4 regions of the Pectobacterium actinidiae genome follow, and region 4 is predicted to be linked to each of the others. Evidence: predicted binding sites of a transcription regulator. Region 4 holds the regulator's gene; each other region holds the start of a gene.
The links. The regulator PurR, encoded in region 4, represses purine synthesis genes. The targets are predictions, from matches to a motif close to CANGCAAACGTTTGCNTG.

Region 1: rbsD (D-ribose pyranase) is a predicted target of PurR. The motif match lies at 2,137-2,154, and genes of this name have one in related genera.
Region 2: purM (phosphoribosylformylglycinamidine cyclo-ligase) is a predicted target of PurR. The motif match lies at 2,869-2,886, and genes of this name have one in related genera.
Region 3: pyrD (quinone-dependent dihydroorotate dehydrogenase) is a predicted target of PurR. The motif match lies at 2,898-2,915, and genes of this name have one in related genera.

The regions. Positions count from the first base shown of each region.
Region 1 is NZ_JRMH01000002.1:587,652-592,827, reverse strand. Features, by position in the region: gene rbsC (ribose ABC transporter permease) at 1-183, opposite strand, end outside; gene rbsA (ribose ABC transporter ATP-binding protein RbsA) at 191-1,696, opposite strand; gene rbsD (D-ribose pyranase) at 1,704-2,123, opposite strand; gene KKH3_RS20135 (YgiW/YdeI family stress tolerance OB fold protein) at 2,328-2,723, opposite strand; gene qseB (quorum sensing response regulator transcription factor QseB) at 2,982-3,644, shown strand; gene qseC (quorum sensing histidine kinase QseC) at 3,641-4,990, shown strand; gene kup (low affinity potassium transporter Kup) at 5,142-5,176, opposite strand, start outside.
Region 2 is NZ_JRMH01000001.1:1,119,662-1,124,837, reverse strand. Features, by position in the region: gene hda (DnaA inactivator Hda) at 1-414, opposite strand, end outside; gene uraA (uracil permease) at 513-1,802, opposite strand; gene upp (uracil phosphoribosyltransferase) at 2,019-2,645, opposite strand; gene purM (phosphoribosylformylglycinamidine cyclo-ligase) at 2,983-4,020, shown strand; gene purN (phosphoribosylglycinamide formyltransferase) at 4,020-4,658, shown strand; gene KKH3_RS04625 (ABC transporter substrate-binding protein) at 4,943-5,176, shown strand, end outside.
Region 3 is NZ_JRMH01000001.1:1,973,158-1,978,333, forward strand. Features, by position in the region: gene pepN (aminopeptidase N) at 206-2,821, shown strand; gene pyrD (quinone-dependent dihydroorotate dehydrogenase) at 3,190-4,200, shown strand; gene KKH3_RS08300 (cell division protein ZapC) at 4,402-4,989, shown strand; gene KKH3_RS08305 (YcbX family protein) at 5,037-5,176, opposite strand, start outside.
Region 4 is NZ_JRMH01000001.1:2,575,647-2,580,822, reverse strand. Features, by position in the region: gene cfa (cyclopropane fatty acyl phospholipid synthase) at 9-1,160, opposite strand; gene purR (HTH-type transcriptional repressor PurR) at 1,507-2,532, opposite strand; gene cydH (cytochrome bd-I oxidase subunit CydH) at 2,922-3,011, shown strand; gene KKH3_RS10925 (C40 family peptidase) at 3,181-4,029, opposite strand; gene KKH3_RS10920 (Grx4 family monothiol glutaredoxin) at 4,372-4,722, shown strand; gene rnt (ribonuclease T) at 4,825-5,176, opposite strand, start outside.

The DNA of each region.
Region 1 (5,176 bases), on a different contig from region 4:
CACAGCCATGATGGCATTTACCGAGGTCTGCTGAAGGATATTGAACAGATTGTTCAGGGTGAAAAAGTTAGGACTCATAGCGGAAACAATCGCAATAAGGATCAGGAGCGCGATCAGCGATTTCTGCTCCAGTAACCACTCTTTGCTGAACCAGCGTTTTGCCGCGATAGATTGAGAACTCATGTCTGACTTACTCCTGCTTTGCGCCGTATTGCTTACCAACGGCCGCAGCCATCAGTGCTTCCTGGGTTGCTTGCTCAATAGGGAAATCACCGCTCAAGCGCCCTTCATGCATCACAATGATGCGATCGCTCATTCCCAAGACTTCGGGCATTTCGGATGACACCAATATGATGCTCAGCCCTTCTTCTTTGAATTGATTGATTAACTGATAAATTTCTTTCTTCGCCCCAACATCGACGCCACGCGTCGGTTCATCAAGGATCAGGACATTCGGGCGCGTCATCAGGCCACGGGCAATCGCCACTTTCTGCTGATTACCGCCGGAAAGCAGACCGATAGGCTGCTCCATTGAAGGTGTTTTCACGTTGAACAGACGAATAAAATCGGCAACCGTCAGTTGCTCTTCGGCGTGTTTCAGGCGACCGCCCGCATGGCTGAAATAGCGCAGTGCGGTTAACGACATGTTTTCTTTTACCGACATGCCCAGCACCAGACCATCGCGTTTGCGATCTTCCGATATATAAACAATGCCGTTCGCCAAACCATCCTGCGGTTTACGGGTCACGACGTCGCGGCCATCCAGCGTCACATTGCCGCCCGTACGCGGCAATGCACCGTAGAGAATCTTCATCAGTTCGGTACGACCCGCGCCCATCAGTCCTGCGACGCCCAGGATCTCGCCTTTTCGCACCGTAAAGTTGACGCTATCGACGCCCGGCCCGGACAGATTTTGCACCTTAAGGCGGATCTCTCCCGGCACTTTACTCGAACGTGGGTACTGATCTTCAAGCTTACGGCCCACCATCATTTCAATCAGCGTATCTTCCTGTAAGTCACTGACCGGACGCTCACCGATAAACTGACCATCGCGGAAAACGGTAATGTCATCGCAGATTTCAAAGATTTCTTTCAGACGGTGGGAAATATAGACAATGCCGCATCCCTGAGATTGCAGCTCTTTGATCACGCTGAAAAGCGATGCGGTTTCGGTATCCGTCAGCGCATCGGTAGGTTCATCCATGATGATGACTTTCGATTCAAAGCTCAGCACCTTGGCAATTTCTACCATTTGCTGATCGCCAATCGATAAATCCCCGACCATACGGCGGCTGTCGTAGCGTAGGTTAAGGCGCTTCAGCAGCTTATCGGCTTCCGCATACATCTTGTTCCAGTCGATACGGCCGAAACGGTTGGTAAATTCACGACCAAGGAAGATATTCTCGGCAATCGTGAGTTGAGGAATCAGGTTAAGCTCCTGATGGATAATACCGATACCGGCTTCCTGAGACGCTTTCGGCCCGTTGAAATCCACCTCCTGCCCCAGAAAATGGATGCTGCCCGCATCTTTACGGTAGATCCCGGTCAGGACTTTCATCATGGTGGACTTGCCCGCACCATTTTCACCCACCAGCGCCATCACTTTTCCCGGATAGACGTTGAGTGCCGCACCAGACAGCGCTTTAACGCCGGGAAAAGATTTCGTGATGCCTTGCAGTTGCAATAAAGGTTGCATGGATGCCTCAGAACGTTACGCCAGCACAAAGGATGACATTGGCATACGGAGAACACTCTCCGCTGCGAATGATCGCTCGGCTTTTGCCGCTTTGGGTTTTAAATTCTTCATGGCTGACATAGTGCAATGCAATTGAGTTTCCCTGATGTTGTTCAAGTTGCTTCAATTGTTCGAGTAATGCGTCATGGACTGCGGGGTTCTTTTCAATAATCTCTTCCGCCAAAATAGCGGCCTCGACCTGCATTTCGCTGGTGACAACGCTAACGACCTGTAAAAACGTCGGCACGTTATGCGTCAACGCCAGATCGATACGGGTCGTTGTTTCAGGAATAGGTAAACCGGCATCACCAATAACCAGGCTATCGGTATGCCCCAGTCGAGAAATCACGGAAGAAATATCTGAATTCAATAATGCTGCTTTTTTCATCTTATCACCCCACCAGCGAAACGTTTCGCTGATGACATTCTAGAAAAAGAAGAGAGAAAGGCAATGAAGAGATAAAAAAAATGTGATCGCTATCGAAACGTTTCGCTAACAAAAAAATAAAGATAAAACGATGTCGTTATAGAAAATTGATAAATAGAGAAATGGCGGGCAACGGCCCGCCAACAGAGAGTGGATGGGAGTGCTTTAGAGTTTACGAATCTGCTTCACATCCAACTCAACGGAGTTGAAGTCTTTATCCAGTTCACCCTGAATTTCCACTTTATCGGTGGGTGAAACCATCTGACCATTCCAGCGCTTGTGATCTATTTCGACTTCCATCGTGCCCGTCGAATCGCGGAACAGGTAGTTCTCATCACCAATCCGTTTTTCAATATTACCGCTCAGCGTAACCCAACTGTCGTCACGCAGTTCTTTAGCCTTATTAACCGTGGTGAGGGAACTCTGCGCATCAATGAATCCCCCTTTATGTGTGCCAACCGCTGGCGTTTCTGGGTTGACGAAACCACCGCCACTTTGTGCGGCAAATACCGGTGCGGAAACCAGAGCGGTAATGGCGAGTAACGCAGCTGCTTTTTTCATATTTACCTTCCTTATTTTGCCTGTCGTTTCACAGTCAACTATTTCGCAGTCAACCTGCGGGAGTAATCGGTCTTCGGGAAGGATTAAAACAAACCGTTCTTAACAGAATCTTAAGGAGTCAGCTTCTGCATTTTTATTTTTTTATATTGCCTAAATCGCCCGATTTCAGCGATTTGCCCTGTACACGTCCCCCTTCGATTTCGTATAAAACCGAAAAAGGCGCAAACGCGACAACGGTAACTATCCTGCGAGGCAGCCATGAGAATATTGTTAATCGAAGACGATCGTCTGATTGGTGACGGCCTGAAAGCAGGGCTTATCAAACTGGGATTTAATATTGACTGGTTTACAGAAGGGAGAGCAGGTGCAGCCGCATTGAAGGCCGCCCCTTATGATGCGGTTGTGCTCGATCTCAGCCTGCCGGGCATGGATGGCATGGATATCCTGCGCCAGTGGCGTCAGGCGGGACATGACGAACCGGTGCTGATTTTGACCGCCCGCGATGCGTTGGAACAGCGTGTAGAAGGGTTGCAGCAGGGTGCAGATGATTATTTATGTAAGCCTTTTGCGCTGACAGAAGTGGCCGCTCGCCTTCAGGCGCTGATTCGCCGTCGTCACGGCCAACTTCAACCGACATTAACGCACGGTGCGGTTTCCCTTGAGCCGGGATCGCGGAGCGTCACCCTTAACAACGAACCACTGATACTCAAATCTCGCGAACTGGCGTTACTGGAGCTGTTTTTGCTCAACCCGAACCGCGTGCTCACGCGCGCGCAATTGGAAGAAAAGCTCTATGGGTGGGACGATGACGTCTCCAGCAATGCGGTAGAAGTACATATCCACCACCTGCGCAAAAAGCTGGGGGGTGGATTTATCCGTACCGTGCATGGCGTTGGTTACATTCTGGGAGATGCGCCATGAACCAACTCAGCCTGCGCTTACGCCTGATTGCAGGTTTTACGCTGCTGACGCTGATTTGCTGGGGTGTGGCCAGTCTGCTTTCGTGGTATCAAACGCGTCATAACATCAACGAGCTATTTGATACCCAGCAAATGCTGTTTGCCAAACGTCTTGCCACCATGAATCCCGATGAATTGCGAGTCCAGTCAGCCTCTCTACCCAAAACCAAGAGCCTGGTACACAAGAACCGAGGCAAACAGGAAGACGATGCGCTGGCCTTCGCCATTTTTACCCGCGATGGAAAAATGGTGTTGAACGATGGTGAGAACGGCAAAGATTTCATCTTTGATTACCAGCGAAACGGCTTCACTGACGGCAAATTGCGCGATGACAACGACGCGTGGCGCATCGTTTGGCTAACGACAGCGGATAATCGCTACGCGATCGCCGTCGGTCAGGAATGGGAATACCGTCAGGACATGACGCTGGATATTGTAAAAACCAACCTGATGCCCTGGTTTTTTGCGCTCCCGATCATGCTGGCGCTGCTGTTCTGGCTGGTAACGCGTGAACTCTCGCCTCTAAAACGCATTACCGCCGAACTTCAACAGCGTTCACCGGACGAACGTACACCGCTGGCGACACAGCACGTCCCACAGGAAGTCCGCCCGCTGGTCAACGCGCTGAACCACCTGTTTTCCCGCATCAGCGACATGCTGGTCCGAGAACGTCGTTTTACCTCTGATGCCGCTCACGAACTGCGTAGCCCGCTGGCAGCATTGAAGGTTCAAACCGAAGTCGCGCAGCTCGCACATGACGATGAAGCTATGCTGCACCATGCACTCGTCAATCTGGACAAAGGTATTGATCGAGCCACACGGCTGGTGGATCAGCTCCTGACGCTGTCGCGGCTGGATGCCGAATCCTCCCCCGAAGGCATGCAGCCTGTTCAATTTAATGACTTATTGCAGCAGGCGGTGATCGCGCATTACCACACGGCGCAAACTGAGGGGATCGAACTGACGCTGGATTTACCGGATACGCCGGTTATCCGGCAAGGCCATCCGCTGCTGCTAACCCTGCTGGTGCGCAATCTGCTGGATAACGCCATTCGCTACAGCCATGAAGGTGGAACGGTAAGCCTGGCGCTGACAGAGCGCGGCTTCAACGTTGTCGATAACGGACCGGGGATCAGCGAGGAAGCGTTGGCAAGAATCGGCGAACGCTTTTATCGCCCGCCAGGGCAGGAGAAATCCGGCAGCGGTTTGGGGATTTCCATCGTGAACAACATCGCCACGCTACACCACATGCGAGTCACGTTCACTAACCAGCCCGAAGGCGGGCTGGTTGTGTCGGTGAATTGGTAACGGTTGTAAGACGTTACGTTGGGGTAAGATCGAGATACACGGTCGACCACGGGGCGAGGTATCCCTGCGGGAACCTCATCCCCGTGTTTCCCTAATAACAAACAACGAATCGCTATCAGTATGTTAACGATAGATAATTTAGTGGGATCGCTTAAATCTCGACCTGTATCCCCAGCTCAATCAGCC
Region 2 (5,176 bases), 1.5 Mb from region 4:
GCCGGTAATCAACAGCCGGGCACGTCCTGTTTCCTGAATGCGGTTATACAGATTAAACACCGCCATTTCCCACTCTTCATCGCCCGCGATAGATTCGATGTTATCGATGCACACCAACGCCAGTTGCTCCATCCCTTCCAGCACATCCGGCACAAAGTAGGCACGTTTATCCAGCGGCACATAGCCCACCGCACGTTCCTGGCGCGACAATTCGGCGCAGGCAGCATGCAACAGATGGCTGCGTCCGCCCCCTTCGCGTGACCAGAAATAGATATAGCTACCATGCTCTTGATATAAAGCATTATTGACGGCGGCAAGAAGAGACGCGTTTTCACCCGGATAGAAACTGTCAAATGTTTCGTCATCGGGTAAGTAGAGTGGCAATGAAAGCTGTGCCGGCGTGTTCAGAATCACCTCAAGCAAAACGGGCAGGAAACGAATCGAGTTTATCACAGAAACCGGGCCCTGTTGAGAATGCGATACGCACGGCCTCAACAGGGGGAATGATGCGGCTATGAACGCGCGTCGTTCTCTTCCGGCGCATCGAGGATCTCTTCCTCTTTGCGGAACAGGCTGATGACCTTAAACACCAGACTCATGCCGATACCGACAACGGTCGCCAGCGCCATGCCTTTCAGTTCGGTCGAACCCAGATGCACTTTCGCGCCGCTGACGCCGATGATCAGAATCACGGAGGTCAGGATCAGATTTTGCGCTTTGTTGTAATCGACTTTGGATTCAATCAGCACGCGAATACCGGACGCGCCGATCACGCCGTACAACAGCAGCGACACGCCGCCCATAACCGGAACCGGTACAGCCTGAATCGCCGCCGCCAGTTTGCCCACGCAGGAAAGCAGAATCGCGAGGATCGCCGCACCGCCAATCACCCAGGTGCTATACACTTTGGTAATCGCTAGTACGCCGATGTTTTCGCCGTAGGTCGTGTTCGGCGTAGAGCCGAAGAAACCGGACAGCACGGTAGAAATGCCGTTGGCGAACATGGAGCGGTGCAGCCCCGGCTCACGCATCAGGTCTTTCTTCACGATATTCGCCGTTACCACCAGATGGCCGACGTGCTCCGCAATCACCACTAGCGCCGCAGGCAGAATCGCCAGAATGGCAAACCACTCAAAGCGTGGCGTATAGAATGTTGGCATCGCGAACCAGTGCGCTTCACGAATCGGGGTTAAATCGACCACGCCCAGCGCGAACGACAGCGCATAACCAGCAAGTACCCCGATCAGAATCGGGATAATCGCCAGGAAGCCGCGAAACAGCACCGAACCCAGAATAGTGATCGCCAGCGTCGCCAGTGAAATCGTCACCGCAGTGGAATCGACAGATGTGCCATCGGCAGGCAGCAGCCCGGCCATTCCTGCCGCGACGCCCGCCAGTTCAAGGCCGATAACGGCGACAATCGCCCCCATCGCCGCAGGTGGGAATAGCACATTCAGCCAACCGGTGCCCGCCTTCTTTACAATGAGCGCCACCAGACAGAACAACACGCCGCACATAATGAAACCACCCAGCGCAACTTCATATCCTAACGGCAGCAGCAGTAAAACCGGGGAAATAAACGCAAAACTTGACCCCAAGTACGCTGGGATTTTTCCCTTACAAATGAATAAATAAAGCAGCGTCCCCACACCGTTGAATAACAGTACGGTGGCCGGATTGATCTTGAACAGAATGGGCACCAGAACGGTAGCGCCAAACATCGCAAACAGATGCTGGAAACTCAACGGGATGGTTTGTAACAAGGGTGGTCGTTCACTTACCCCGATGGCGCGACGAGTCATCTTCAATATCCTCTGTAGTGTTGCTATTTATGTGTGCAGGTAGACCCGCACTTCTTATGACAGCCAGACGCATCCCGCCCCCACCGTAGTGAAGCAGGATCCTGTTGACTGCTGATGTATAAAAGAACCGCGTGTGACGAAACACAGCCTGTGGCGCACGATCGCAATACTTAGGTTTACGCCAAAAAAAAGCCGACTATCAAGTCGGCTTACCTGTTATTTCGTACCAAATATTTTATCGCCCGCATCACCGAGGCCCGGCATGATGTACCCCTGCTCGTTGAGGCCTTTATCGATAGATGCCGTGTAAAGCTCGACATCTGGGTGGGCTTTTTCCAGTGCAGCAATCCCTTCTGGCGCCGCGACCAAGACCAGCACCTTAATGCTGTGGCAACCCGCTTTTTTCAGCAGGTCGATCGTCGCGATCATTGAGCCGCCGGTTGCCAGCATGGGGTCAACAACCAGCGCCATGCGTTCTTCGATATTGGAAACCAGCTTCTGGAAATAAGGAACAGGCTCCAGCGTCTCTTCATCACGGTAGATGCCGACAACGCTGATACGCGCGCTAGGAACATTTTCCAGCACGCCTTCCATCATCCCTAATCCTGCACGCAGAATCGGTACGACGGTAATTTTTTTGCCTTTGATCTGATCGACTTCAACCGGACCGCACCAGCCATCAATGGTGACTTTTTCGGTTGCCAGGTCAGCCGTCGCTTCGTAAGTCAGCAAACTTCCGACTTCGGAAGCCAGCTCACGAAAACGCTTCGTGCTAATATCGTTCTCACGCATCAAACCCAGTTTGTGTTTGACGAGTGGGTGTTTCACCTCGACGATCTTCATCATTATCTCCCCATCGGCTAGTGGACGGACAAAAACGCTAAACGCGTTTTTAAACACCGCTTGCGGCGGCCCGCAGGGCGGCGGGCACAAGAGCCCGTCGTAAAAAAAATCGCGGGATTATACCGCCTTTTTTACTTAGCGCCATATGATTAAGCCTGATCCAGATCAACCGCGGAGAGAAATTGTCGCCATTAACGAAAAATAGCCTGCCAACGACTCATCACTCGCAAACGATTGCCTACACTGTTAGAATTAGCGCGCATTATTTTTACCACAGTATGTTTTCTAAATACCGTGTTTTCTGAATACGACCCGTAACCTTCGTGGGGACTCAGCAGTGACCGACAAAACCTCTCTCAGCTATAAAGACGCAGGCGTGGATATCGATGCGGGTAATGCATTGGTAGACCGTATCAAAGGTGTAGTGAAACAGACCCGTCGCCCGGAAGTTATGGGTGGATTGGGTGGTTTCGGTGCCTTGTGCGCCTTACCGCAAAAATACCGCGAACCGATTCTGGTTTCCGGCACTGACGGAGTCGGCACCAAACTGCGCCTGGCGATGGACCTGAAACGCCACGATACCATTGGTATCGATCTGGTTGCGATGTGCGTGAACGATCTGGTTGTTCAGGGTGCTGAACCGCTGTTCTTCCTCGACTATTACGCCACGGGCAAACTGGATGTCGACACCGCAGCTAGTGTGATTACTGGTATCGCGGAAGGCTGTAAGCAATCAGGCTGTGCGCTGGTCGGTGGCGAAACCGCCGAAATGCCGGGTATGTATCACGGCGAAGACTACGACGTTGCTGGCTTTTGCGTCGGTGTCGTAGAAAAATCAGAAATTATTGACGGCAGCAAAGTGCAGAACGGCGATGTTCTGGTTGCTCTCGCTTCTAGCGGTCCGCACTCAAACGGCTATTCGCTGGTGCGCAAAGTGCTTGAAGTCAGCAAGACCGATCCAGAGCAGTTCGAGCTGGAAGGTAAATCGCTGGCCGATCACCTGCTGGCCCCAACCAAAATCTACGTGAAGTCTATCCTTTCTCTGATTGAGAAAGTCGATGTTCACGCAATTTCTCACCTGACCGGCGGCGGCTTCTGGGAAAATATTCCGCGCGTGCTGCCAGAAGGCATGCAGGCAACAATCGACGAATCCAGCTGGCAATGGCCTGCGGTTTTCAACTGGCTGCAACAGGCCGGTAATGTCAGCCGCCACGAAATGTATCGTACTTTCAACTGCGGTGTTGGTATGATCATCGCACTGCCAGCCGAACAGGCAGACGAGGCCGTTGCATTACTCAACAGCAGCGGCGAAAACGCATGGAAAATCGGCGTCATTACTCAAACCGATGCCGGAGACGCAGTGGTTATTAACTGATGAAAAACATCGTTGTGCTGATTTCAGGTCATGGAAGCAACTTACAGGCGTTAATTGACGCCTGTAAGAACGGACGCCTTAAGGGAAAGATCGCCGCCGTATTCAGTAATAATGCGGAGGCTTACGGACTAGAACGTGCACAGAGTGCGGATATTCCTACGTGCGTCCTGAACCCTAAAGACTTTGCCGACCGTGCTGCATTTGATGCCGCACTAGCAAACGAAATTAAGCAATATGAACCCGCGCTGGTGATCTTAGCAGGCTACATGCGGATTCTTAGCCCGGAATTTGTTGCTCAGTTTGCTGGCAAGATGCTGAACATCCACCCTTCTCTGCTGCCTAAATATCCCGGCCTGCATACGCACCGCAAGGCGCTGGAAAATGGCGATCGGGAACATGGGACTTCCGTCCATTTCGTCACCGATGAACTGGATGGCGGTCCACTGATTCTGCAAGCGAAAGTGCCAGTATTTAGTGACGACACCGAAGAAAGTCTGAGCGAGCGCGTGAAGACGCACGAGCACACGATTTATCCGATGGTCATCAACTGGTTCCTCAACGGCAGACTGGTGATGCGTGATAATGAAGCCTGGCTGGATAGCGTTCGCATTCCGCCACAGGGCTATGCTGCCGAGTAGTGAGTTCATCGTATATATAGACTCGTCATAATAGTAAGGCTCTTCGGAGCCTTACTATTTACAACTTATTGTCACTTCTTCCTTTCCACACCTATTCATTACTCATCACCATTTATCTCTCCCTTCCTGCGCTTTAAATATTTACTAATCTTTACGAAAAAACCACCTAAGATTCAGATAAATAAGAATATTTCTACCAGCCGACATTACACACACTTTTCATCGGTTGAAAACAAAAATGACAATGATTATCTTTCCCCATCTTAATTTTTGTGAACTCCATCATGCGTACCGTCTTACTGCTTTGCCTGCTTTTTCTCAGCCCGCTCTTGCAGGCAAAAACCGTGACCGACCTTTTAGGTCGACAGGTGGAGATCCCAGACAACCCTCAGCGCATCATTTTGGGCGAAAGCCGCATGCTGTATACGCTGGCGTTGCTCCAGCCCGACAACCCGGCAAAGCATGTCGTCGGCTGGCCGGGAGACATGGCGCGTTACGATGCGCAGAGCTGGTCACGT
Region 3 (5,176 bases), 600 kb from region 4:
TGTAAGATGCTTATCCACCATCGGGACAATCAGCAATGTCCGGTCAGTATACCTTGATTATCCGTTTATTACATTACGACAACATAGCGAGACGTGCGGGAGTGAACCACGGTACGATGATTATCCTCATTATTTTGTCGTGGTAACATTAAGATAACAGGCTTAGACTTGATCTTTGATGCTTATGACGAGGTGGAAACTTTAAATGAATCAACAGCCGCAAATAAAATATCGCCATGACTACCGTGCGCCGGATTACACCATTACTGACATTGCACTGGATTTCGATCTCCATGCTGAAAAAACTCACGTAAAAGCGGTTAGCCAGGTGGTGTTGCAGGGCGACGCTGGCGCGCCGTTGAAGCTGGATGGCGAAGGGTTGACGCTGATTAACCTGAGCGTTGATGGCCAGCCGTGGACACATTACCAGCAGCAGGACGATGGCCTGATTCTGACGCAATTGCCCGCGCGTTTCACGCTCAGCATTGAAACGCAAATCAATCCTGCCGCCAATAGCGCGCTGGAAGGACTATATCTCTCTGGCGACGCGCTCTGTACGCAGTGTGAGGCCGAAGGATTCCGCCACATTACTTATTATCTCGACCGACCAGATGTACTGGCGAAATTCACGACGCGCATCACAGCGGATAAAGCGCGCTATCCTTATTTACTCTCTAACGGTAATCGTATCGCCCAAGGTGAGCTGGAGGGCGGCCGCCACTGGATTGAATGGCAGGATCCGTTCCCGAAACCGGCTTATCTGTTCGCGCTGGTTGCTGGCGATTTTGATGTCCTTCAGGATCGCTTCACGACGCGTTCTGGCCGCGATGTTGCGCTGGAGCTGTATGTTGACCGTGGCAACCTCGATCGCGCTGGCTGGGCGATGACCTCGCTGAAGAATTCGATGAAGTGGGACGAAGAGCGTTTCGGTCTGGAATACGATCTCGACATCTATATGATCGTCGCTGTTGATTTCTTCAACATGGGAGCGATGGAAAACAAAGGGCTGAACGTATTTAACTCCAAATACGTGCTGGCTAAGGCAGAAACCGCGACGGATAAAGACTATCTGAACATTGAAGCGGTGATCGGCCATGAATATTTCCACAACTGGACGGGCAACCGCGTCACCTGTCGCGACTGGTTCCAGCTTAGCCTGAAAGAAGGGCTGACGGTGTTCCGCGATCAGGAGTTCAGCTCCGATCTGGGGTCGCGCGCAGTGAACCGTATTGATAACGTGCGTGTGATGCGCGGTGCTCAGTTTGCCGAAGATGCCAGCCCGATGTCGCATCCGATTCGTCCCGATCAGGTGATCGAGATGAATAACTTCTACACGCTGACGGTCTATGAAAAGGGATCGGAAGTGATCCGCATGATGCACACGTTATTAGGTGAAGAGCGCTTCCAGGCCGGTATTCGTCTGTATTTTGAGCGTCACGACGGCAGCGCGGCGACCTGTGATGACTTTGTGCTGGCGATGGAAGATGCCTCCGGTGTCGATCTCACACAGTTCCGCCGCTGGTATAGCCAGTCAGGCACGCCGGTACTGACCGTGCGTGATGATTATGATCCGCAAACGCAACAATATCTGCTGAGCGTGAGCCAAAAGACCCCGGTCGGCGCCGATAAACAGCCGAAGCTGCCGCTGCATATTCCGTTGGATATCGAACTGTACGATCCGCAAGGGCAGGTCATTCCGCTACAGAAAGACGGCCAACTGCTGGCGTCGGTGCTGAATGTAACCGAATCCGAACAGACGTTCATTTTCGATCAGGTGCCTTGCCGCCCGATTCCTTCTTTATTACGTGAGTTCTCTGCGCCAGTAAAACTGAACTATGCCTGGAGCGATGAACAGCTGACGTTCCTGATGCGCCACGCGAGCAATGCCTTCTCCCGCTGGGATGCGGCACAGAGCCTGCTGGCTAACTATATCCGTCTGAATGTTTCTCGCTATCAGCAGAAACAACCGCTTTCTGTACCGATGCATGTTGTCGATGCTTTCCGTGGCGTGTTGCTGGATGAAAAACTGGATCCGATGCTGGCTTCTCAGATTCTGACATTGCCGAGCGAAAACGAAATTGCCGAGCTGTTTGATATTATCGATCCGACGGCGATCGCGGCTGTGCGAGAAAGCATGACGCGGACGATGGCGAAAGAGATGGCGGATGAATGGCTGGCGGTATATCACGCGAATCACGCGCCGCAATATCGTATCGAACACGCGGATATGGGCAAACGCGCGCTGCGCAACATCTGCCTGCATTATCTGGCATTCAGCGATGCGGATCAGGCGGACAAATTGGTGCAAGCGCAGTTCCGTCAGGCGGATAATATGACGGATTCGCTGGCGGCGCTGGCGGCTGCAGTTGAAGCGCAACTGCCGGTGCGTGATGAATTGCTGACGCAGTTTGATAACCGCTGGCATCAGGATGGCTTGGTTATGGATAAATGGTTTGTGCTGCAAGCCACCAGCCCGGCAGCCGATGTGCTGACCCGCGTGCGTGAGCTGCTGCAACACCGCTCGTTCAGCCTGAACAACCCTAACCGCCTGCGTTCGCTGGTGGGGGCGTTTGCGGCCTCGAATCCGTCGGCTTTCCATGCTGAGGACGGCAGCGGCTATCGTTTCCTGACGGAGATTCTAACTGACCTGAACACGCGTAACCCGCAAGTCGCGGCTCGTATGATCGAACCATTAATCCGTCTGAAACGTTATGATGCCAAACGTCAGGCGCAAATGCGTCAGGCGCTGGAGCAACTGAAGACGTTGGAAAATCTCTCTGGCGATCTGTTCGAGAAAATCAGCAAGGCACTGCAAGACTAATCCTGCCACGGTCATTCTTCTGTCACACGCGGTAGCTTGCCGCGTGTGACATTCTCCCTCGCGCTAATTTCTTACTTCCGCAAACGTTTTACTTTCCGTAGAGATGGCACTACCATCACCGACCGTGAATTCATAATCTTAGATTGTGACGATTATTTTTTGCGGAATGATAACGGTGGTAGGGGATAGAAGAGTAAAGCGTCCGCGCCAGGGATGGCGCGGCTCGAGCTTACAGGGAGGTACTTGCAGCGTCTTTACGATCTATCCCATACCACAGCGTGACGTACGTTATTATCAAGCGCTAATCCACTATTGCTTACTTCCAGCGTAGGCAAGATACCTTTGCGATAGGGATCTCAGGAGACAATATGTTCTATCCCGTTATCAAAAAAGCCCTGTTTCAGCTCGATCCAGAGCGTGCACATGAGCTGACCTTCCAACAATTACGCCGTATTACCAACACGCCTTTTGAATTTCTCGTCCGCCAATCCGTTCCGACTAAACCGGTTACCTGCATGGGGTTATCTTTTAAAAACCCACTCGGTTTAGCGGCGGGATTAGATAAAGACGGCGAATGTATCGATGCGTTAGGCGCAATGGGATTTGGTTTTATTGAAGTGGGAACGGTAACGCCGCGTCCACAATCCGGTAATGACAAACCGAGATTATTCCGCGTAGTGGAAGCGGAAGGATTGATCAACCGGATGGGTTTCAATAATAAAGGCGTGGATTATCTGGTCGAGAATGTAAAGAAAACACGCTTCGGCGGTGTATTAGGGATCAACATCGGCAAGAATAAAGATACGCCGGTTGAGCAAGGTAAAGACGATTATTTGATTTGTATGGATAAGGTTTATCCTCATGCTGGCTATATCGCTATCAACATTTCGTCACCCAATACGCCGGGATTACGTAGCCTGCAATATGGTGAAGCGCTGGACGATCTTTTGCTGGCGATAAAGAACAAGCAGACAGAATTAAAAGAGAAGCATCAGAAATATGTTCCCGTGGCGGTAAAGATCGCGCCGGATCTTTCTGAAGAAGAATTGATCCAAATTGCCGACAGTCTGGTTCGCCATAACATCGACGGTGTCATTGCCACCAATACGACGCTCGACAGAAAACTGATTCAGGGATTAAACCACTGCGGGCAAACCGGAGGATTAAGCGGACGTCCGTTGCAGACAAGCAGCACGGAAATTATCCGCCGTTTGTCACAGGAATTAGCGGGACGTTTGCCGATTATTGGCGTTGGCGGAATTGATTCTTTGGTTGCCGCACGCGAAAAAATGGAGGCTGGCGCATCGCTGGTACAGATATATTCAGGCTTTATTTTCCACGGTCCTCGCCTGATTAAAGATATCGTTACACATATTTAATCCGAAATGCCTTTCATTTTTAGCTGGGGGTTTATTTATCCCCCCAGCTAGTCTATATTTTATCCGTTTGCGTAAATAATCTATCAACCGATGTCTGATCTTCTTACCGCAACGTTTATGACGACGAACGATTATTGCAATGTAAGAAAACACAATCAGTCATTTCTGATATTTCTACTGTGAAGGCGAAGGGTAAATAATATGAAGTTAAAACCTGACGATAACTGGCGCTGGTATTTTGATAGTGAACACGATCGCCTAATGTTGGATTTGGCTAACGGCATGTTATTCCGTTCTCGTTTTCCGTCTAAAATGTTAACGCCGGATGCATTCAATGAATGTGCATTCTGTGTTGACGATGCTGCGCTATTTTTTACCTATAACGATAAATGTCAGAAAGCGGCACTGCATCGTGACCTTCAAGGCGAATTAGTTCTGAATGCGCTGGTCGCAAGCCGATTCTTAAAACCGCTTATGCCAAAAAGCTGGCATTTCATCCAACAGTCGGATGTTGTGGCCTATTCACCGCAGGCGGGTGATGTTGTACAGGTACAGCTCACTGAAACCCATGAAACGGCCTGTTTCCTGGTGGCAGAAGCCGGGGATAAAGCCTGTCTCTGTCTGCTGGCGCAAGAACAGCTGTCATTAAGTGGAAAAACCATGGGGCTGGGCGACGCCATAAAAATCATGCACGACAGGCTAATGCCTGCCGTCGTTCAGAATAGCGCTGAGTGGGAAACCATGCTGGGTGAAGGGACGTCGGCATTTGAGTATGCCAAGGTCGTCTAAACCACCTTGTCATACTTCAAGCTGCATGTGCGTTGGCTTGTCTTCGACTATTGCAGATGAAGGTCACTCTGCGGAATACAGCTACAGCTAAGAATCTCGCCGTTTTCCCTGATGGCACTTTGCTTCAGTGCGGAAACCTCCCCGCTGACTAACGTCAATTTACAACAACCGCACAGTCCTGCCCGAC
Region 4 (5,176 bases):
CTTTCCTGTCAGCGTGCAACACGCAATCCTCCTTCGACGCCCTCCAGGCTAAACACGACTTGCCAGAGTTGGAGCGTTCTCGCTCTGAAGGCTCCCGCGCAAAGGTTAAGATAGTAACTGAACATTCGGCGGAAGCGGGCAGGGTAGCGTGGGGAAAGCTGCGGCCAGCCTTGCTGAAAACGTGCATGCCATGCCATTAATGTGCGATCGTAATCGGTGCCGAAATTGTGCCAATCCTCCATCACCATGTAAGGCTCACTCGCCTGCGCAATGTGCCGTATGGAGGGAATACAGCCGTTGGGGAAAATGTATTTATGAGTCCAGGGATCGAGGTATGGGTCGGTCTTATTGGCTCCGATGGTATGTAAGAGAAACAGCCCATTAGGCTTTAGATTACGCCGCACGATGCGAAAGTAATTGTCATAGTTGCGTGGCCCGACGTGTTCAAACATGCCAACTGACACGATACGATCAAATTGCCGATTGAGATCGCGATAATCCTGTCGTTCAATGGTGACGTCCAGATTCTGACAGCGCTGCTGTGCCAGCATTTGCTGCTCCTTTGAAATCGTGATGCCGTAAACTGATACGCCATAGTGCCGGGCTGCAAACTCCGCAAGCCCGCCCCAACCGCAGCCGATATCCAGCAGCGTCATCCCTGATGTTAACTGGAGTTTTTCGCAAATCATGGCGAGTTTGTCTTCCTGCGCCTGTTCCAGCGTTTGTGCCTGTTTCCAGTAAGCGCAGGAGTACTGCATGTAGGGATCCAGCATCAGGGTAAACAGGTCATTACCTAAATCGTAATGCGCTTTACCGACAATCTGAGCGCGTCGACGGGACTGCAAATTCGTGATACGGGAGAGGGCGACTCGCGTAAGATCGTGCAATCGGCGGGGGAGTTTCGCTTCCAGATCCGCACGCAGGACGCGATGGGAGAACATATCCAGCTGTTCACATTCCCACCATCCATCCATGTAGCTTTCTCCCAACCCCAACGATCCTTCTTGCAGAACGCGCTTAAAAAAACCGGGGTTGATCACCTGGATATCAAAAGGACGGGTACCGTTGATGGTGATATCCGCGCTAGCCAACATGTCCTGTACGATGTGGAACCAGGGGGCGGTCTCCTCATCCCATTCTTCTGTATAAGGTGAACTCATCGTGTCTCCTTAACTTTTCTTAGATAAAAGTATCGTAAACAGACCTGGAAAACACTTATCGCAGCCGGGGTATCGGCTGTCACCAGAGAAAATGAAACACGGTATTATACCCGTCATACTTCAAGCCGCATGTACGTCGGCTACGTCCGTTACTCGGCTCATTCATGAGCCTCGCCCTAAAGGGCCAACGCTTTGACGTTGTGCAAAACGCTAGCGTGTTGTCATGCAACTCGATTATTTAGGGTATAGAATTAGAACGGCTTCAGCCAGCCTACAAGAAAGCTGGCTGAAGCAGAGAGGGAAAGCTGGCAGGGATAAGAAAATCGTCTGTATAGAATGGCTGCGGTTAGCGGCGATAGTCGAGGTAAGGGCCATCTGCCACTGAACGACGTTCAATCAGCGTCGGGTGTACTTCAATGACGTGCGCATCTTCCCGTTTACTGGTTATGCGATCCAAGAGCATAGAGAACGCGGACTGGCCCAGACGCTCCTTTGGCTGGTGGATGGTGGTCAGCGCAGGTGTAAAGAAGCGTGCGTGGCGCACGTTGTCATAACCGATCACCGAAATATCCTGCGGTACGCGCAGACCCAGTTCGTCAGCCGCACAGATAGCACCCATCGCCATAATATCGCCGCCGCAGAATACGGCGGTTGGCCGCTGTTTCTGTGCGAGAATCTGATGCATGGCTTTATAGCCGGACTCCGGTTCAAAATCGCCCCGAACCACCCATTCGTCGCGCACGGAAATGTCGGCTTCCTTCAGTGCTTTTAAAAAACCGAGGTAGCGTCCGCTGCCGGTATTGCGTTCTTGAGTGCCGGGGATGGCACCGATATCACGATGGCCGCGTTCGATCAGGTAGCGACCTGCCATATAACCACCTTCAAAGGCGTTATCGATAATCGTATCGGTAAAATCGCTGTGCATTTGTCCCCAGTCCATAACGACCATCGGAATGCTGCGATAATCTTCCAACATCGACAATAGTTCTGGTGGGTACTCGGCGCACATCACCAACAGGCCGTCGACACGTTTTTGCGCCAGCATGGAAAGGTAGGCGCGCTGCTTGCCGATGTCGTTATGCGAATTACACAGCACCAGCGTGTAGCCTTTGGCATAGCAGCTGTTTTCAACGGCTTCAATGATCTCGGCGAAATAGGGGGCTTCGCTGGAGGTGGCCAGCAAGCCGATAGATTTAGTGTGATTAACTTTGAGGCTGCGGGCGACGGCGCTGGGTGAATAGTGCAATTCTTTGATTGCTGCCCTGACGGCTGCCTTAGTCTCTTCGGCGACGAAACGTGTTTTATTGATCACGTGCGATACGGTTGTGGTAGAAACGCCAGCACGCTTTGCCACATCTTTAATCGTTGCCATCTAAAAATGACTCCTGAACTTACCTGTTATAGACGTAAGTATATTGTTAATCGTTTGCCTACGTTTAATGTTCTTCTTCTAAGCTAAAAAACAGGATTTCAGAAGGAGAATGCCGAATGTTATACCGAAGGGATCTGGGTTGACGTTTTTCGACTGATACGCAGCGCTTTCATAAACAGCGGATTGTGTCCGATTTATCATGAAAGTGGAAGGGCTAATTTATACTATTAGTGATGCATTCGTCCGAGATTTTTCGCTAGAATTATGAAAGAATCGTAATAACCCTATTATTTGTGGCTTTAACTACCTAAACGCGCTCGGCTGTGCAGGGTTGTGTCTTTTCAGATGAAGCTTTCAGATAAAATTTGTTCGTTAATAAGGAGTCATTTATGGATACAGATCTGAAGATGTCTTTGCTGACAACTATTGGTTCGTTGGCGGTGATCATCGTGTTTAGTTTTACAGCGGTGCTGAACTAACCAAACGACTGGTTAGATATTCAGACACGTTGATGATGCCATAAACGTGTCTGAATCGCTTTTATACCCGCCATACTTCAAGTTGCATGTGCGTTGGCGTTGTTCAAAACGTTAACGTTTTGTCCTGAAACTCGAATTATTTAGGGTATACAAGAGATATAATCTGTTCTTAACGAATGGTTTGCGGTGTCACTACACGACGCGCGCCAACGTAGTGCTCCTGCCAATAATCTTCACTCAACTTGCTGATACGAATATCTGAGCCTGTACGCGGCGACTGAATGAATTTCCCTTCCCCCAGATAAACTCCGACGTGATCGGCCGCGCCACGATTATTGATGCGGAAAAAGACCAAATCGCCACTTTCCAGCTCGCTCTTTTTAATCGGAGCGGCGTCGCGCAGGTGATACATTTCGTTTGCGGTGCGTGGAATTTGGATTTTAACGACATCTTTGTAGGCGTAATAAACCAGTCCGCTACAGTCGAACCCAGTAAAGGGAGATGAACCGCCCCAGTGGTAAGGCTTGCCTATCTGGCTCATCAACTTATTCATTGCCGTTGTTTTGGCATGCTGATAGCGCTTTTTATGCGCAGCGCTTAACGCCATTCCTTTTTCTGTCAGCGACGGATTTTTATCTGCCTTACCCTTGAGTGCGGTCTTCTTCAGACCGGTTTTGACTCTGGTTTGTGCGGTTGTTTGTTTCTCTTCAGACTTCAGCTTTTTAAGATTTTTTTTCACTAGCGCAGGTGTACTACTTTGCGTCCGTGACGGCTTTTTTTCTGTCGCTTTGCTCGCGGTACGGGATTGGGTTTTATTGCTGACTGCGGTAGGTTCTGGTTTTTTGCTTTTGATCGGCGTCGGTGATTTAGCATTACCCTTTGTTTGACGGCTTTTCTTATTCGTTTCTGCCACGGCGCTTTTCTTCGGCGCAGAATGCGGGGTAGACGGCGCAGCCTGAACCACGTTCAGGGATAGATTACTGAAAAATAATATAAAAAGAGTAATAAATAAGCGCATAATAAAAGTGACCGAACATAATCCTTAACTCGCTCAATCCCCACAGTATTCCTGAAAACGGTGTTATAAAAAAGTGGGCATGGCCTCTTTATTCATACAGAATAGTGAAAAAACGTTAATAGTTATTTTTTCGATTGATTTATCAGCGTTTTCTGACGTTGATTTCATCAATGATGAATGCTTTCAGGAAAAAAATAACCTTACAAAAAATGGCGTTTTTTTGTGGCTAGTGGCATCGGTACAATATCACTGAGTCAATGTCGCTGTCGTAGCATCTCTGACGGCGGCTCATGGTTAGCGTTTTGGACGTTAGCCATCCTATAGAATTAAGGAAGCAAGAAGATGACGACACCGACAATTGAAAAAATTCAGCGCCAAATTGCTGAAAACCCGATTCTGCTGTACATGAAAGGTTCCCCGAAATTGCCAAGCTGCGGCTTTTCCGCACAGACTGTTCAGGCGCTGTCTGCCTGTGGCGAACGTTTTGCGTATGTTGATATTTTGCAGAACCCAGACATTCGCGCTGAGCTACCGAAATACGCGAATTGGCCGACATTCCCGCAGCTGTGGGTTGACGGCGAGCTGATTGGCGGTTGTGATATCGTGATGGAAATGTTTCAGCGCGGTGAACTGCAACCGCTGATCAAAGAAACGGCAGACAAATACAAAGCGCAGCAGGCCGATCAAGAGTAAGGCTTTCTTCTGGCGTAATGACGATGTCAAATGTTGTTACGATGCGAGCGTAAATCCTTCCAACGGGTGCTTTATGGCACCCGTTTTTTGATCTCAATCTTTTCAGTCTTCGGCTGACGCGTCTTCCAGAGAACTTTCTTCCAGTGCTAGCGGCCAGCCGCCCAGACGTTTCCAGCGATTAACCAACTCGCAGAACAGTAATGCTGTCTGATTGGTGTCATACAGCGCAGAGTGCGCCTGGCTGGAGTCAAACGCAATACCGGCGGTAATACAGGCTTTAGCCAGAACCGTTTGGCCTAACACCAGCCCGCTGAGAGCGGCGGTATCGAAAGTGGCGAAAGGATGGAACGGATTACGTTTCAGGCTACAGCGTTCCGCTGCTGCTGCCATAAAGCTATGATCGAATGTGGCGTTATGCGCCACGATAATCGCGCGGTTGCAACCCTGATCTTTG